One region of the Mesorhizobium sp. LNJC394B00 genome, then DNA from elsewhere that is predicted to be linked to it. Evidence: riboswitches for the same ligand, from Rfam matches in the RefSeq annotation. Region 1 holds a riboswitch; the other holds the start of a gene.
The links. Region 1 has a riboswitch for cobalamin ahead of X751_RS151790 (CbtB domain-containing protein). Riboswitches for the same ligand answer to the same signal wherever they lie in the genome.
Positions count from the first base shown of each region.

Region 2: another riboswitch for cobalamin. It lies ahead of X751_RS146545 (aromatic ring-hydroxylating dioxygenase subunit alpha); the one in region 1 lies ahead of X751_RS151790 (CbtB domain-containing protein).

Region 1 is NZ_AYWH01000002.1:1,663,442-1,671,385, forward strand. Features, by position in the region: gene X751_RS151805 (MFS transporter) at 94-1,293, shown strand; gene X751_RS151800 (aromatic ring-hydroxylating dioxygenase subunit alpha) at 1,301-2,476, opposite strand; gene X751_RS151795 (gamma-glutamylcyclotransferase) at 2,612-3,304, shown strand; cobalamin riboswitch at 3,372-3,568, shown strand; gene X751_RS151790 (CbtB domain-containing protein) at 3,604-3,783, shown strand; gene X751_RS151785 (CbtA family protein) at 3,799-4,602, shown strand; gene cobU (bifunctional adenosylcobinamide kinase/adenosylcobinamide-phosphate guanylyltransferase) at 4,595-5,107, shown strand; gene cobO (cob(I)yrinic acid a,c-diamide adenosyltransferase) at 5,109-5,723, shown strand; gene cbiB (adenosylcobinamide-phosphate synthase CbiB) at 5,872-6,849, opposite strand; gene cobD (threonine-phosphate decarboxylase CobD) at 6,848-7,903, shown strand; gene X751_RS151760 (tyrosine phosphatase family protein) at 7,900-7,944, shown strand, end outside.
Region 2 is NZ_AYWH01000005.1:10,615-18,558, forward strand. Features, by position in the region: gene X751_RS146570 (alpha-glucosidase family protein) at 1-1,643, shown strand, start outside; gene ugpC (sn-glycerol-3-phosphate ABC transporter ATP-binding protein UgpC) at 1,710-2,822, shown strand; gene X751_RS146560 (DUF680 domain-containing protein) at 2,896-3,129, opposite strand; gene X751_RS146555 (DUF680 domain-containing protein) at 3,201-3,404, opposite strand; gene X751_RS146550 (DUF680 domain-containing protein) at 3,470-3,676, opposite strand; cobalamin riboswitch at 4,176-4,378, shown strand; gene X751_RS146545 (aromatic ring-hydroxylating dioxygenase subunit alpha) at 4,495-5,742, shown strand; gene X751_RS146540 (hybrid-cluster NAD(P)-dependent oxidoreductase) at 5,780-6,880, shown strand; gene X751_RS146535 (PqqD family protein) at 7,042-7,464, shown strand; gene X751_RS146530 (hypothetical protein) at 7,616-7,944, shown strand, end outside.

The DNA.
Region 1 (7,944 bases):
ATTCGCTTTTTGCCGGGAAGGGGTCGGTTTCCTGTTACCGGCGGAGGAAGCGCCAGCGCAGATTTGACGCCGCGAGTCTGATTTGGGGATCAAATGTCCACCCATGTGCGCCATCCGATCTGGCTTCCGGCCCTGCGTCCGGCGGATGCGCGCACCTTTGCCTCGCTCTATGCGGTCGAATCCTTCGCCCGTGCCACGGTGTCGAGCGTCATCCCGATCCAGGCCTATGAGATTCTGCACAACGAGCAGATCGTCTCGATCCTCTACACCATCGTGGCGCTGCTCGGCCTGTCGGTGACCTTGTTCATGCCGATCTTGATCCGCAGGTTTGCCCGGCGCTGGGTCTATACCGCCGGCGCCTGCCTGCTGGCGATAGGCTCGCTGTTCTTCGTCACCCACACGCTTGCCGGGCAACTGGCAGGCATGCTGTGCCGCGTCATGGGGGCGAGCGCCCTGTCGATCACGCTCAACCTCTACATCATGGACCACATCCGCAAGACCGATTTCATGCAGGCCGAATCGCTGCGCATGGCGTGGTCGATGCTGGCCTGGACCGGCGGGCCGACACTCGGCATCTTCCTCTACACACGCTACGGCATCTATGCCGCGCATGGCGCGGTCGCGGTGTTTGCGTTGGCCTTGCTGGCGCTGTTCTGGACCTACAGGCTGGGCGACAACCGGTCGATCCGGCCGGGCAACACACGGCCGGCCAATCCGCTGGCCAATATCGGCCGCTTCGTAGCACAACCCAGGCTCAGGCTGGCCTGGCTGATCGCCTTCGGCCGCTCCTGCTTCTGGACGACGTTCTTCGTCTACGGGCCGCTGTTCATGGTGATTACCGGCGAGGGCAAGCTTGCCGGCGGCCTGCTGGTTTCGGCCGGCAATGCGCTGTTGTTCATGGCGATCTTCTGGGGCAAAGCGGGAAAACGCTTCGGCGGCCGGCGCACCATGACCTTCGCCTATTTCGCGATGTCGGCGACGCTGCTTGCGGCGGGCGCGGTCGGCACTACCGCGCCGCTGCTTACGGGCTTTTTCCTGCTCTGCGGCGCCTTCTTCACCATCGCGCTCGAGGCACTGGGCTCGACCGCCTTCATGCGCTCGGTGCGGTCCTATGAGCGGGCGCAGATGGCCGCGGTCTACCGCACCTATCTCGACTTTTCCGAGCTGACGCCGCCGCTGGTCTATTCGGTGGTGCTGGCGTTTTTCGGCCTCGGCTCGGTGTTCGTGACGCTGGGCATTCTGGCCGCGGTTTGCGGCTTTATCTCCTGGCGCTATCTGCCGAAGTCGCTTTAGTCGCCGATCAGGCGGTTGCCTCAAGCGCTGCATGCCGCTCGCGCACCCAGTTGTGGAAGCGGTGCAGATCGTACTCCTCCGGCATTAGCACGCCGGCCTGGTGGCGCATCGAGCGCAGGCCTTTCTGATTGATCTCGCAGATCGCGGCATCCTCCTCCAGCACCTGGGTGCCGAAGGCGACGACATTGTCGATGTCCGTCTCAGCCAGCGCCTCGGGCGCGAACAGCCACTCGGCGGTGAGTTCGGTCTGTTCGGGACCGAGCGGCATCAGTCGCACCGTCCTGACATAATCGACATGGCCGACGATGAACATCGAGGGCAGGCTGGTGGCATAGGTCTGTCCGGCCGCACGCTCGGCCGGCGTCAGGCCCGGGAAGACCGGGCCATGGGCATGTCCGTCGCGCGACCAGGTCTCGGCGCCGGCGCGCAGGCCACCCGAAAACTCCGGTGCGTCATTGTCGGCATGGCGGACCCAGTCGGGGTCGTCGTGCCGGCTCATCAGGCCGCGGCCGTATATCGGCACCAGCCGAGACAGGTCCTTGTGGACGCCTGGGCAATGCAGGCACTCGTTGAAGTTCTCCCAGAAGATCTTCCAGTTGCAGTTCATCACCTTGCGCAGGACATGGCCTGATACCAGAGTTTCCAGCGGCCAGTTGGCGAGGTCGCCGGATGCGGGATCGAAGGAGGTCCCGGCGGAGCCGGCCGCAGCCTGCTGAAGGTTCACAAAGACAAAGCCGCGCCATACCGACAGCGCCACCCGGTAGAGCGGATGATCTGCCTTGTCGAAACCATCTGGCAGCGATTTCGAGGGAACGCGCACGAGATCGCCGCGCAGCGAGTAGGACCAGGCGTGGTAGGGGCACGTGATGAGCCGCGCTTTCAGCCGGCCCTCGCTTTCCTGGCAAAGCTGCGAGCCGCGATGCCGGCAAGTGTTGTGGAAGGCGCGCAGTTCGCCGGTCTCGTCCCGCAGAATGACGATTTCCTGCGTGCCGACGCGGAATGTCCTGAACGCCAGCGGCTGGGCGAGGTCGGCCTCGCGGCAGACGAGCAGCCAGCTTTTGTGCCAGATGGCGTCGAGATCGCGCTGGTAAGCCTCGCTATCCCAATAGGCCGACGACGGTAGCGTCGGTTCGGCCCGGCTCAGGCCGTTATAGGGGTCGCGCTCGCTCGGGCTGGGATGCATGGCTGGCTTCCTATGAAGCGTCAGCCGACACCCCGGCAAATCGTTTGTCAATCAGAGTGCCGCATTGCCGGTTGCAGGCGCGGCGCATAATCATGTCCTGGACACGGGACATTCGGAAATTGGGGGGATTCGGAAGTGGCCGCACGACAGATGTCGCTTACGCCGGAGCTGGTCGCGCGCTGCTGGCGCGAGATCAGGGACCCCGGGCCGGATCCGGACGCGATGCATCTCGATGAAGCCGACTATGACGCGCTGCTGGATGAATTGCAGGTCGAACTCCCGGACAGCGAACCGCTATGGCTGTTCGGCTATGGATCGCTGATCTGGAAACCGGAAATAGATTATGTCGAGGACCGCGTTGCGCTGGCGCGCGGCTGGCATCGGTCCTTTTGCATGAACATGACGCGCTGGCGCGGCACCAAGGACAGCCCCGGCCTGATGATGGCGCTGGACCGTGGCGGACAATGCAAGGGCGTCGCCTTTCGGCTGACCGACAATAACCGGCGCGAGCAGTTGGGCCGGCTTTTCCGGCGCGAAGTCACGCTGAAGCCGACAAGCTACCGGCCGCGCATGCTCAAGCTTGCAAGCGAGGCCGGACCGCTCAGGGCATTGGCCTTCGTCATCAACCGCAACGGCCTGACCTATTCAGGACCGCTCGACGAGGGCAAGGTCGTCGAAAGGCTGGCAACGTCCTGCGGGCACTGGGGGTCGGGCGCCGACTATCTCTACAACACGGTGAAAAACCTTGAAGAGCGCGGCATTCACGATCGCCATCTGTGGCGGCTGCAGCGGCTGGTTGCCGAGCGGATCACCGCGTTGAACCCGTAACGCCGCATGGCGCATTCGCGCTGTTGGCCGGCGGAATTTGGTTTGCCGGATGCGACCGTTTCAGCCTATAGTCATGCATGTCGTCGGTTCCGTTAGGGACCAAGAGGGAATGCGGTGAGGGCTGACTTGTTGCCCAATGCCGTGGCTGCCCCCGCAACTGTGTGCGGTAGTCCTCTCCAAGCCACTGGGGATTTTTTCTTCGGGAAGGTGGGGAAGGGCGCTGATCCGCGAGCCAGGAGACCTGCCGGCGACAGGGAACTGACTTCGATGCCCTCGGGTGGAGGGCGAAAGGACAAGATATGAATACCGCTTCCGTCTCCCTCGGCGCTTCCGTCTCCTCGCAGTCGCGCTTCATGCAGCTCGTGCTTAGCGCGTTTCTGGGCATTTTCGTCGTCGGCGTTGTCGGTTTCTCGCACATCGATGCGGTCCACAATGCGGCGCACGACTATCGCCATTCGATGGCGTTTCCCTGCCACTGACGAGGATCTGACATCATGAACCTGTTTCGCAACGTCGTGTTCATCGCGGCGATCGCAGGGCTCGTGGCCGGTGTCGCTCTCGCCTGCATGCAGGCCTATGCCACCGTGCCGCTGATCCTCAAGGCGGAGGTCTACGAAAAGGCTGGTGGCGGCCATGAGCATCAGCATGCCGCGGCGCCCGCCGCCAACGCTGCGGACACCGATGCCATGAGCACCGCCGCGCCGGCGGAAAATGCGGTGAGCAGCGCAGCACCGGCTGAAGCAGCCGCGCCGGCGGAGGACGAAGGCTGGGCGCCGGCCGACGGCTTCGAGCGTTTCGCCTTCAGTGTCGTCGCCAATATCGTCACCGGCATCGGCTTCGCGCTGGTCCTGGTGGCGGTTTCCGAGTTCGCCGGCGGCATCGGCAGCTGGCGCCAGGGCGTGTTCTGGGGTCTGGCGGGCTTTGCCGTGTTCACGCTGGCGCCGGGACTCGGCCTGCCGCCGGAACTGCCGGCAATGCCGGCGGCCGATCTCATACAGCGCCAGATCTGGTGGTGGGCAACGGTGATGGCAACCGCGATCGGCCTTGCCCTTATTACCTTCCGCACGTCGGCGCCCCTGACCGTGCTCGCCGTCGTCCTGATCGTCGCCCCGCATATTGTCGGCGCGCCGCAGCCTGACAGTTTCGTAACGCCGATCCCGGAGAGCCTGCATCATCAGTTCGTGGTGGCGGTGACGGTGACCAATCTGGTGTTCTGGCTGGTGCTCGGCGCAGTTGTCGGCATAGTGCACTCGCGCTTCACCGGCACCGCGACCAGCCTGCGCGACAGCTTTGCCTGATCGCAGTTTGACCTTCATCATCGGCGGTGCGCGCTCCGGCAAGAGCGCGCATGCCGAAACTTTGGCGACGGCGTTGCCGCCGCCATGGGCCTATATCGCCACCGCGCAAGCCTATGACGGCGAAATGCGCGAGCGCATCGCGCAACACCGCTCGCGCCGCGGCGAGGGATGGGCGACCATCGATGCCCCGCTTGATCTTGCAGGTGCGCTCGAGGCATTGCCGGACAACCAGCCGGTGCTTGTCGACTGCCTGACGCTTTGGCTGACCAATCATATGCTGGCCGATCATGATCTAGAGGGGGAGTGCCGGCGGCTGGCCGATGTGCTTTCGCGGCCGCGCGGGCCGTGGTTCGTGGTCTCCAACGAAGTCGGACAAGGCATTGTGCCCGACAATGCGCTGGCACGCCGGTTCCGCGATGCCGCCGGCAGGCTCAACCAGCAGATCGCGGTGGTAGCTGATATGGTGCTTCTGATGGTGGCGGGGCTGCCGCTCAAGGTGAAATGAGATGACCGATATCGACGCAAAAGATGAAGAGCGCCATCGCGCCAAGATGGCCAAGCGCAAGGCGGTGCAGGACGCCGAGGTCGCGGAAAAGACGGTCGAGAAGGGGCTGCTGATCGTCAACACCGGACCCGGCAAGGGCAAGACCACGGCTGCCTTCGGGCTGGCGCTACGCATGCTCGGCTATGGCAAGCGCGTCGGAATCGTCCAGTTCATCAAGGGCAAATGGCACACCGGCGAGAAGGATGCCTTCGCGGCGTTTGGCGACCGCGTCGTCTGGCACACGATGGGCGAGGGTTTCACCTGGGAGACGCAGGATCTGAAGCGCGACATTAAGGCGGCCGAAGCCGCCTGGGCCAAGGCGCTGGAGCTGATCGCCGATCCCTCGATCAGCCTCGTCGTGCTGGACGAACTGAACATCGCGCTGCGTTACGACTATCTCGATCTCTACAGAGTGGTGGCGGCGCTGAAAGCGCGGCGCGAAGGTCTGCATGTCGTCGTCACCGGCCGCAACGCCAAGCCGGCGCTGGTCGAGGCGGCGGATCTGGTGACGGAGATGGGCGTGACGAAGCATCATTTTTCGGCCGGCGTGAAGGCGCAGCAGGGGATCGAGTTTTGAGGGGTTTCGTACCCTCCCCCTTGCGGGGAGGGTCGATCCGCGAAGCGGATCGGGGTGGGGTTCTCGTAGGGTCGCAGTCCCCCACCCCGGCGCTTCGCGCCGACCCTCCCCACAAGGGGGAGGGTAAAGGAAGGGCGACGGTAAGCTCTCAGAACGTCACCGCGATAAGCACCGCCGACAGCAACCCGAACAGCCCAATCAGCAGATAGTCCGCCACCTGGTACAATTTCAGCGCCTGCCTGATGTCCTGGCTTTCCGCCGCGCGCCTACCGCCTTCGCCCATATAGGCGTCCTCGACGATGACGCCGCCATAGCTGCGCGGGCCGGCGAGCGCCAGGCCGAGTGCGCCGGCCATTGCTGCTTCCGGCCAACCGGCATTGGGTGAGCGGTGCTTTTTGGCGTCGCGCCGCATTGCTTGCCAAGCGTTGCGGGGATCGGCGCCGTCAACGAGAAAGGCGGCGGCAACGATCAGCAACGCGGTCAGCCGGGACGCCGGCAGGTTGATCCAGTCGTCGAAGAGTGCCGCCGCGCGGCCGAAGGCCTCGTGGTGCGGGGTGCGGTGGCCGATCATCGAATCGGCGGTGTTGGCGGCCTTGTAGGCGACGCCGCCGGCCAGACCGCAGACACCTGTCCAGAAGGCGGGCGCAACGATGCCGTCGGAGAAATTCTCGGCCAGGCTTTCGATGGCGGCGCGGCTGACGCCGGCATGGTCGAGCTTCTCTGGATCGCGGCCGACGATGCGCGCAACCGCAATGCGGCCGAGCGCCAGCCCGCCGGTATCCAGCGAATCGGCCACCGCCTCGACATGTTCGGTAAGGCTCTTTTGCGACAGCAGCGACGAGGCCAGGATTGCCGTGATGATCATGCCGGCAGGAAAGAGCTGCCAGAGCAGGATTTGCACGATGAAGGCGATTGCCGCCGGCACCAGCACGATCACCAGCAGCGCCTGCGCGCCGCGGCGGCGACGCAGCGCGTCGGAATCAGTGTCGCGGTTGAGCCTGAGGTCGAGAAAGGCTATCAGCCTGCCGAACCAGGTGACGGGATGGCCGACGGCACGGAACAGCCAGTCCGGGTAACCCAGGATGCGTTCGATGGCCAGCGACAGGAAAGCGATCAGGATCGACATGAAGCTTTCTGATGGAGCGATTACTGTGGTGGATCACGGTGGATCCCTTGGCCGGGCGAGGGCGCTCTTCCCTCACGCGCCACAACCTTTCGTCGATCTCTCGACAGGTATCAATCCGCACTCCTACCCGCTTTTCGAGCTGCCCGCCACCGCCCTGTCACGATTGCCGGAGGCCGCGCGCCTGCGTGAGCTGGCCAGAGTCGCGGCCGGCGCCTATGGCGCGCCTTCGGCCGAGAATGTGGTGGTCGCCCCGGGCACGCAGATCCTGCTGCCGCGCGTCGCCTCGCTGGTCAGCCCCGGCAAGGCGCTCGTGCTCGGGCCGACCTATGCCGAGCATGCCAGGGCCGCCGCGATTGCCGGCCATGCGGTGGCGGAGGTCGACGATTTCGAGGCGCTTGCCGGAGCCGAAATTGCCATCGTCGTCAATCCCAACAATCCCGACGGGCGAGTCGTGTCGCGGGAAAGGCTGCTTCGGCTTGCCGAGACATTGCGCGCCATACGCGGTCTGCTGGTCGTCGACGAAGCCTTCATGGATGTCGGCCCGCACGCGGAAAGCCTGGCCGGCGATGTCGGGCGGGGCGGCATCGTCGTGCTGCGCTCGTTTGGCAAGTTCTTCGGTCTCGCCGGCCTGCGGCTCGGCTTCGCACTTTCCGATGCAGCGACGGTCGAAAGGCTTGAAACGCAATTCGGCCCTTGGGCGGTCGCCGGCCCAGCGCTCGAATACGGCATCCGCGCGCTTGCCGACAGCGGCTGGCAGGCCGACATGCGGCGGCGGCTGGCGCAGGATGCGGCGCGGCTCGATGCGCTGCTTTCGCGCTTTGGCGTTGCTGTCGCCGGCGGCACGACGCTGTTTCGCTATCTCCGGCTTGCCGATGCACCGGGGCTGTTTTCGACGCTCGGTGAGCGCGGCATATTGCTCAGGCATTTTTCCGAGCGTCCTCAGGTGCTCCGCGCGGGGCTGCCTGGAAGTCAGGAGGAATGGCAGCGGCTCGAATCGGCGCTTGCCGACTGGCACGCACGGCGCGACGATAGCGCCAGGGAGATTGCGCCATGATCCATGTCTGTTCGCTGGCAAAGCTCGAGGAGACTGTGGCC
Region 2 (7,944 bases), on a different contig from region 1:
CCTCGAAGCCCGATCTCGCCGTCGATCGCGACTGGTGGCGGGGCGCGGTGATCTACCAGATCTATCCGCGCTCCTATCAGGACTCCAATGGCGACGGCATCGGCGACCTCAAGGGCATCATCCGCAGGCTGCCCTACATCGCCTCGCTCGGCGTCGACGCCATCTGGATTTCGCCCTTCTTCAAGTCGCCGATGAAGGATTTCGGCTACGACGTCTCGGACTATTGCGACGTCGACCCGATGTTCGGGACGCTCGCCGATTTCGACGCGCTGGTTGCGGAAGCCCATCACCTCGGCCTCAAGGTGATGATCGACGAGGTGCTGTCGCACACCGCCGACAACCATCCATGGTTCAAGGAGAGCCGCGCCAGCCGTAGCAATCCCAAGGCCGATTGGTATGTCTGGGCCGACGCCAGGCCGGACGGCACGCCGCCCAACAACTGGCTGTCGATCTTCGGCGGCTCGGCCTGGCAGTGGGACACCAGCCGCCAGCAATATTATCTGCATAATTTCCTGTCCGAGCAGCCGGACCTCAACTTCCACAATCGGGAAGTCCAGGACGCGCTGCTCGACGTCACCCGCTTCTGGCTGGAGCGCGGCGTCGACGGCTTCCGCCTCGACACCATCAATTTCTACTTCCACAGCCAGGGGCTGGAGAACAATCCGCCGCTGCCGCCCGAAGAGCGCAACGACCAGACAGCACCTGCGGTCAATCCCTACAACTACCAGGACCATATCTACGACAAGAGCCGGCCGGAAAACCTTGCCTTCCTCGAACGGTTCCGGGCGCTGCTCGACGAATATCCGGCGGCCGCCGCGGTCGGCGAAGTCGGCGATTCGCAGCGTGGGCTGGAAGTGGTCGCCGCCTACACCGCCGGCGGCAAACGCGTCCACATGTGCTATTCCTTCGATTTCCTGGCGCCGGAAAAGATCAGCGCCGCCAAGGTGCGCCAGGTGCTGGAAGCCTTCGGCAAGGTCGCCAGCGACGGCTGGTCGTGCTGGGCCTTTTCCAACCACGACGTGATGCGTCCGGCCTCGCGCTGGGCCGCCGACGAGGCCGACCCGGCCGCCTATCTGAAGGTTATCTCGGCGCTGCTGATGTCGCTGCGCGGTTCGGTCTGCCTCTATCAGGGAGAGGAGCTTGGGCTGGGCGAAGCCGAGTTGCAGTTCGAGGATCTGCAGGACCCCTACGGCATTCGCTTCTGGCCCGAATTCAAGGGCCGCGACGGCTGCCGCACGCCGATGGTGTGGGATGCAACCGCCAGCAATGCCGGCTTTTCGACGGCCAAGCCCTGGCTGCCGGTGCCGGGCAAGCACTTGTCGCAAGCGGTCAATGTTCAGCAGGGCGACGCGGCCTCGCTGCTCGAGCACTACCGGCGCTTTCTCGGTTTCCGCCGCCAGCATCCGGCCCTGGCCAAAGGCGACATCGAGTTCATCGAAAGCGAGGGCGACACCGTCGCCTTCACCCGCCGTGAGGGCAATGAGCAGATCGTCTGCGTCTTCAATCTGGCCAGCAAGCCGGCCGAGGTCGATCTCGGTGGTCAGGCGCTGCTGCCATTGGCCGGGCACGGTTTTTCGGGACAATCCGGCACAGGTTCCATCCGCCTCGGCGGCTACGGCGCCTGGTTCGGGCGCATCGACTGAGTTTTTGACGAAACTGGATTTTTTGAGGAAATCCAGGTTCTCTAGGGAAATCACTGGGAGGAAATTATGGCCGATGTCACGCTGAGACAGGTGAAGAAATCATACGGCAATCTGCACATTCTCCACGGCATCGACCTCGACATAAAGTCGGGCGAGTTCATCGTCTTCGTCGGCCCGTCGGGTTGCGGCAAGTCGACCTTGCTGCGGTCCATCGCCGGGCTTGAGGAGATCACCTCCGGCGAGCTGAAGATCGCCGGCGAGGTGGTGAACGACGTGCCGCCTTCCAAGCGCGGCATTGCCATGGTGTTCCAGTCCTATGCGCTCTATCCGCACATGACCGTCTACGACAACATGGCCTTCTCGATGAAGATCGGCAAGGAAAGCAAGGCCGAGATCGACAAGCGGGTGCGGCAGGCCGCCGAAATCCTGCAGCTGACCAAATATCTCGACCGCCTGCCCAAGGCGATGTCGGGCGGCCAGCGCCAGCGTGTCGCCATCGGTCGCGCCATCGTGCGCAATCCGAAAGTGTTCCTGTTCGACGAGCCGCTGTCGAATCTCGACGCGGCGCTGCGCGTCGCGACCCGCATCGAGATCGCCAAGCTCAAGGAATCGATGCCTGCCACGACCATGATCTACGTCACCCACGATCAGGTCGAAGCGATGACGCTCGCCGACCGCATCGTCGTGCTGAAGGATGGCCATATCGAGCAGGTCGGCACGCCGATGGACCTCTACAAGAAGCCCGGCAATCTGTTCGTTGCCCAGTTCATCGGCTCGCCGGCCATGAACATCCTGCCGGCGACAATCGACAGGACGGGCAACCCGACAATCGTCAGCCATGTCGGCGGCCGCAAGGCAACGGTGCCGATCGCAACGCCGGCGTCAGCAAAGGGTGCGGCAGTCAGCTTCGGCGTGCGGCCGGAGGATCTGTCGGCCGCCACCGGCGCGGAATATCTTTTCGAGGGCGTGGTAGACTATGTCGAGCAACTCGGCGAGGTGCAGCTTGTCTATGTCGATATCGGCCGCGCTGACCTGCCGTTGGTGACCAAGCTGCCCGGCAATGTCGAGGTCAAGCGCGGGGCAAAGCTGCGACTGACCGCGGATGCCGGGGACCTGCACATCTTCGACGCCGATGGGCACTCCTTCTCGCTCAAGCCGGTGGAAGTGAAGGCGGCTTGAGATAGCTGCGTCGTACAGGCATGAAAAAAGAGCGGCGGGCCAGGCCCGCCGCTCTTTTTTTAAGCTTCGGCTGTTAGTTGTTGCCGAACCGATCCCTGTCGCTGCTCTGAGGAACGAACTTCTGTTGGTCGTTCGACGAGTTCAGCAGCTTGTAGACCGCCGAGTTGGTGCCGGTCGACGAAGTGCGGGTGGTGTCGACGGCAGCGGCCGGCTGGTTGGCGCCATTGGAGCCATAATTGTCGCTGCCGGCAAAGGCAGCGCTCGAAATAGCCAGAACGGCTGCGGTGGCAAGAACGATCTTCTTCATTTTAGTCTCCTGAATTTTTCTGATGCCGCCAGCTGCAGCGGATAAGCCCGCCACGTGCTGGAAACCGGCTTTTAGCGGCCGAAAAGGTTACGGTCGGCACCGTGGGCAGGCGCCTGCTCGGCTGGAGCCGACTTCTCAACCGAAGCCGTATGGCCACTATCGGTCGACGTAATCGCAGGCTGGTTGGCGCCGTTCGAACCGTAGTTGTCGCTGCCGGCGAAAGCGCTGCCGGAGATGGCCAAAACGGCGGCGGCAGCAAGGATGATCTTTTTCATTTCAATACTCCTGAATTTTTTGGGATCCCGAGAGCGACGGGTTAGCCGCCCTTCTTTGGTCGGGATCAGCGATTGCCGTAGAGGTCGCGGTCGGCGCCCTGAACGACAGGCTGCTTGTCAGCGTGCGCCGGCTTCTGAATGGAAGCCGTATACGAGCTGTCGACCGAGACGGCTGGCTGGTTCGCACCATTGGAACCGTAATTGTCGCTACCGGCGAAGGCGCTGCCGGTGATCGCCAAAACGGCTGCGGCAGTGAGGATGATCTTTTTCATTTTTAGTACTCCAGTTTGTCTGGCCGTCTAGCGGCGTGTCTTGGGAGGAATTCGCGTCGTTCGGACAGCCCCGATGTGGGAAAGCCATAGGCTGGTTTCCAATCACGAAGTTGTTCCGTGTGGACCACGGTCCTGCACCTTGAAATTGTGCCAGGAAGTTCCTCTATGGTCATTTATCGCATTGTTTTCAGTTGCTTATGTCGAACCGAGTGGTTCGCTCCGGTGTCGGTTTCCGGGCCGTCGTTCACACCGTCCTGCACGCATTGTCAACAGAAACGAACCGTTCGGTTCGATTAGAGATTGCTAATAGTAACTTTTCGATACCGTTGAGCCCTTTTTGCCCCCGATCGGAACTGGATCCGCAGCGATTCGAAACGGCGATGATAGCGCCGCAAGACAGGATCTCAGCCCTTCGGTGGTCGGCGGGGCGTATGCCGCGCGTGTCGCGCCGCATGGATATGATGTCGCTTTCATGCCGACGTCGCGATCGCTGCCGTGATTAGATGATCGCATCTCAGGTGCCGCTTCGTGACGACGCAGCGGAGAATTGGGAAGCCGGTCAGAATCCGGCGCTGCCCCCGCAACGGTGGTGGAGTTGAAGTCGCAACGGGAGACCACTGGGCAGCAGCCTGGGAAGGTGTCGCGATGGTCCGCAAGGACAACTCCAGAGCCCGGAAACCAGCCCGAGATGCATAGACTCGACTGATCGCGGTGGGCGGTCAAGAGGTGGATAGTGCATGTCCGGCGCCGCGCCGGCCTGCGTCCGATCCTTCCTCCATCACCACCAAGTTCAGTCCTTAAACCACGAGGACAGAACTATGGATACGCGCAACGACATGCTGAGGCTCCTGAACGGCCGCAAGCAAGGCTTTTCGCTGGAACAGCCCTTCTACACCGACCCGGACTATTTCAAGCTCGACATGGAGCTTATCTGGTATCGCGACTGGCTGTTCATCGGCCATGATTGCGAACTGCCGAAGCCCGGCAGCTATATCACCGTGCAGATCGGCGATTATCCGGTGGTGCTGGTCCGCGACCAGAAGGGCAACATCAACGCCTTTCACAATTCCTGCCGCCATCGCGGCAGCCGTGTCTGCAACACTGAGAAGGGCATGGCGGCAAAGCTTGTCTGCCCCTATCACCAGTGGACCTACGAGCTTGACGGCCGGCTGCTGTTTGCCCGCCAGATGGCCGACGGTTTCGACAAGAGCCAGTTCGGCCTGAAGCCCGTCGCCTGCGAGAGCGTCGGCGGCTACATCTTCATCTGCCTGGCAAAAGAACCTGCCGACTTTGCCCCGATGCGCGCCATGATAGAGCCCTACCTCAAGCCGCACCGGCTGAATGAAGCCAAGGTCGCCTTCGAGAGCACCATCATCGAGAAGGGCAACTGGAAGCTGGTCTGGGAAAACAACCGCGAATGCTATCACTGCGCCGGCAATCATCCAGAGCTGTGCAAGACATTCCCCGAAGCGCCGACGGTGACCGGCGTGCAGGGCGCCGACAGCGATCCGGAGATGCTGGCGCACTGGGCGAAATGCGAGGCGGCGGGCCTGCCGAGCAAGTTCCGCATCGATCCGGCCGGGCAATACCGCGCCACCCGCGCGCCGCTGCTGCGCGATGCCGTCAGCTACACGATGTCCGGAAAGCGCGCGGTGACGAAGAACCTGTCCGACACTGTTGCCGCCGACCGCATCGGCACCTTGATGCACTACCACTATCCGACGACCTGGAACCACATACTGATCGACCATGCGGTCACCTTCCGGGTGCTGCCGATCAGCGCCACCGAAACCGCGGTGACGACCAAGTGGCTGGTGCACAAGGATGCGGTCGAGGGGGTCGACTACAACCTTGAGGAGCTCACCCATGTCTGGACCGAGACCAACGACCAGGACCGCCGCATCGTCGAGGAAAACGCCTTTGGCATCCTGTCTCCGGCCTATGAGCCCGGCCCCTATTCGGAGCTGCACGAGGGCGGCGTGATCCAGTTCGTCGAATGGTACGCGGCCTTCATCGGCCCGCGCCTTGCCGAAGGCGGCCGGCCGGCGCTACGCAGCGTCGCGTGAGCTGGAGCAGGCGAAGAGGGACCAGAGGATGAATGCGATGACGGATCTTGGGCTCTATCGCCATCTTGACCAGATGGCGCCGTGGAACGATAGGCTGCAGGTGCTGGAAGTGATCGGCGTCAGCGACGAGGCGCCCGACGTCAAGACCTTCACCTTCCGCTCCGACAACCAGACCTGGTTCCGCTACAAGCCGGGCCAGTTCCTGACGCTGGAACTGCCGACACCGGACGGGCCGCTGATGCGCACCTACACGCTGTCGTCGTCGCCATCGCGGCCGTTTTCGATCGCGGTGACGATCAAGGCGCAGGCCGGCAGCATCGGCACGCGCTGGATGTTCGACCATCTGGTGCCCGGTTCGCATGTCAAGGCCTACGGACCGGCCGGCGACTTCTCGTTGCACAGCCACCCGGCGGCCAAATACCTGTTCATTTCCGCCGGCTCCGGCGTGACGCCGATGATGTCGATGCTGCGCTGGCTGAACGACTGCGCGCCATGGACCGATGTCGGTTTCGTCAACTGCGCGCGGCGTGCCGAAGAGATCATCTTCCGCAAGGAACTCGAACTGCTCGGCGGCCATATGCCCGGCCTGTCGCTCGGCTTCATGATCGAGGAACGTTCCAGCCGCGAAGGCTGGTACGGCCATATGGGCCGCATCGATGCGATCCGGCTGCCCTTGCTGGCTCCGGACTTCCGCGAGCGCGAAATCTTCTGCTGCGGCCCCGATCCGTTCATGCGCGCCGTGCGCGGCATGCTGGATGCCGCCGGCTTCGACATGACGAAATACCATCAGGAGAGCTTTGCCGCGCCTGTGGTGGAGGAAATTCCGGCGCCGTTTGCCTCCCCGGTCGAGGACGGCATCGCTGCACCTGTCGAAGCCGTGACGCCGATCCGCTTCTCGCTTTCGGAGGTCGACGCCGGCTGCGTCGCCGGCCAGACCGTGCTGCAGACCGCGCGCAGCTCGGGCGTGCGGATTCCCGCCGCCTGCGAGTTCGGCCTGTGCGGCACCTGCAAGGTGAAGAAGGTCTCCGGCGAAGTCGAGATGAGCCACAATGGCGGCATCCTCGACCACGAGATCGATGACGGTTTTATCCTTGCCTGCTGCTCGAAACCATTGTCGGCGCTCGAAATCGAGGCTTGAGCCGGTCGACTTCGCCGCAACGGTCGCCGACGCAGGCGTTGTATTCGCGGGTCTTTGTCTTGCCAACCAACGGCCAAGTGATTTAGACGCACTTAGGAAGGGCTTGGCAGACCGTGAAGCCGGCGCATCCCTTCAGGGCGCATGGGACGGGGGACAGAGCGATGCAACAGCGGGTCTACGCGGTCGCAAGCAAGGACATCGTTTTCGAATCATTCGATGGCGAAGCCGTCGTTCTCGATCTTTCGAACGGCAAGTATTTCGGCTTTTCCGATTCCGGCAGCCGGGTCTGGCAGGCTTTGTCGTCCGGCGTCGCCACTGAAGCGCTGGTCGGAGCTGCCGCGGGCGCCGCAAAAATAAGCCTGGCCGACCTCGAAAGCTTCGTTGCCCGACTGCTCGATTTCGGGTTGCTTGCGCCAGCCGAAACACCGGCACAACCGCTTTCGGGCGAGCTGTCGTCTGCGCTTGCTGCCAGCAATGAGCCGCTCAAGGTCGATGTCCATGACGACCTTGCCGATCTCATCATTGTCGACCCGATCCATGAGGTCGAGGAACCTCTCGGCTGGCCGGCGGTGAAACAGGCATAATCGTTTCCCTAAAGCGCGTCGCGTTTGAAGGACTCAGGCGACGCGGTTTAGATCTTTTATTTTATGCATGTCGTCGTCTCAAAACCGGGGCCACCCCGAGCGACATGCATCAGGCGACCCGGCGCAATTCTGGACGCTGAACAACCAACACATGCCTTTGATCACGCTGCAAACCCTGCCGGATTATGCCCGCCATGTGCTGGCGGCCGCGGAAAGCGCCGCCGCATTCTATCCCGTTACCGCCAGCGTGCGGTTGCCGGGACTGGAGCTGAGTGTCCACCTCGACCATGGCACGCTGGCGGAAGCCATGAGCCATGCCTTCATACCGGCCCCGGAAAATCCGTCTGCATCTGACGGCTGCCGCATTTTCGTCGCCCACCCGGGCATCGATGGCGTCCTCGCCCCGGCCACCTGGGGCCGAGGCGATTACAACCATCATGCCTTTGCCAACCGGCTGGAAGAGGCCGGATTGCGCGGCAG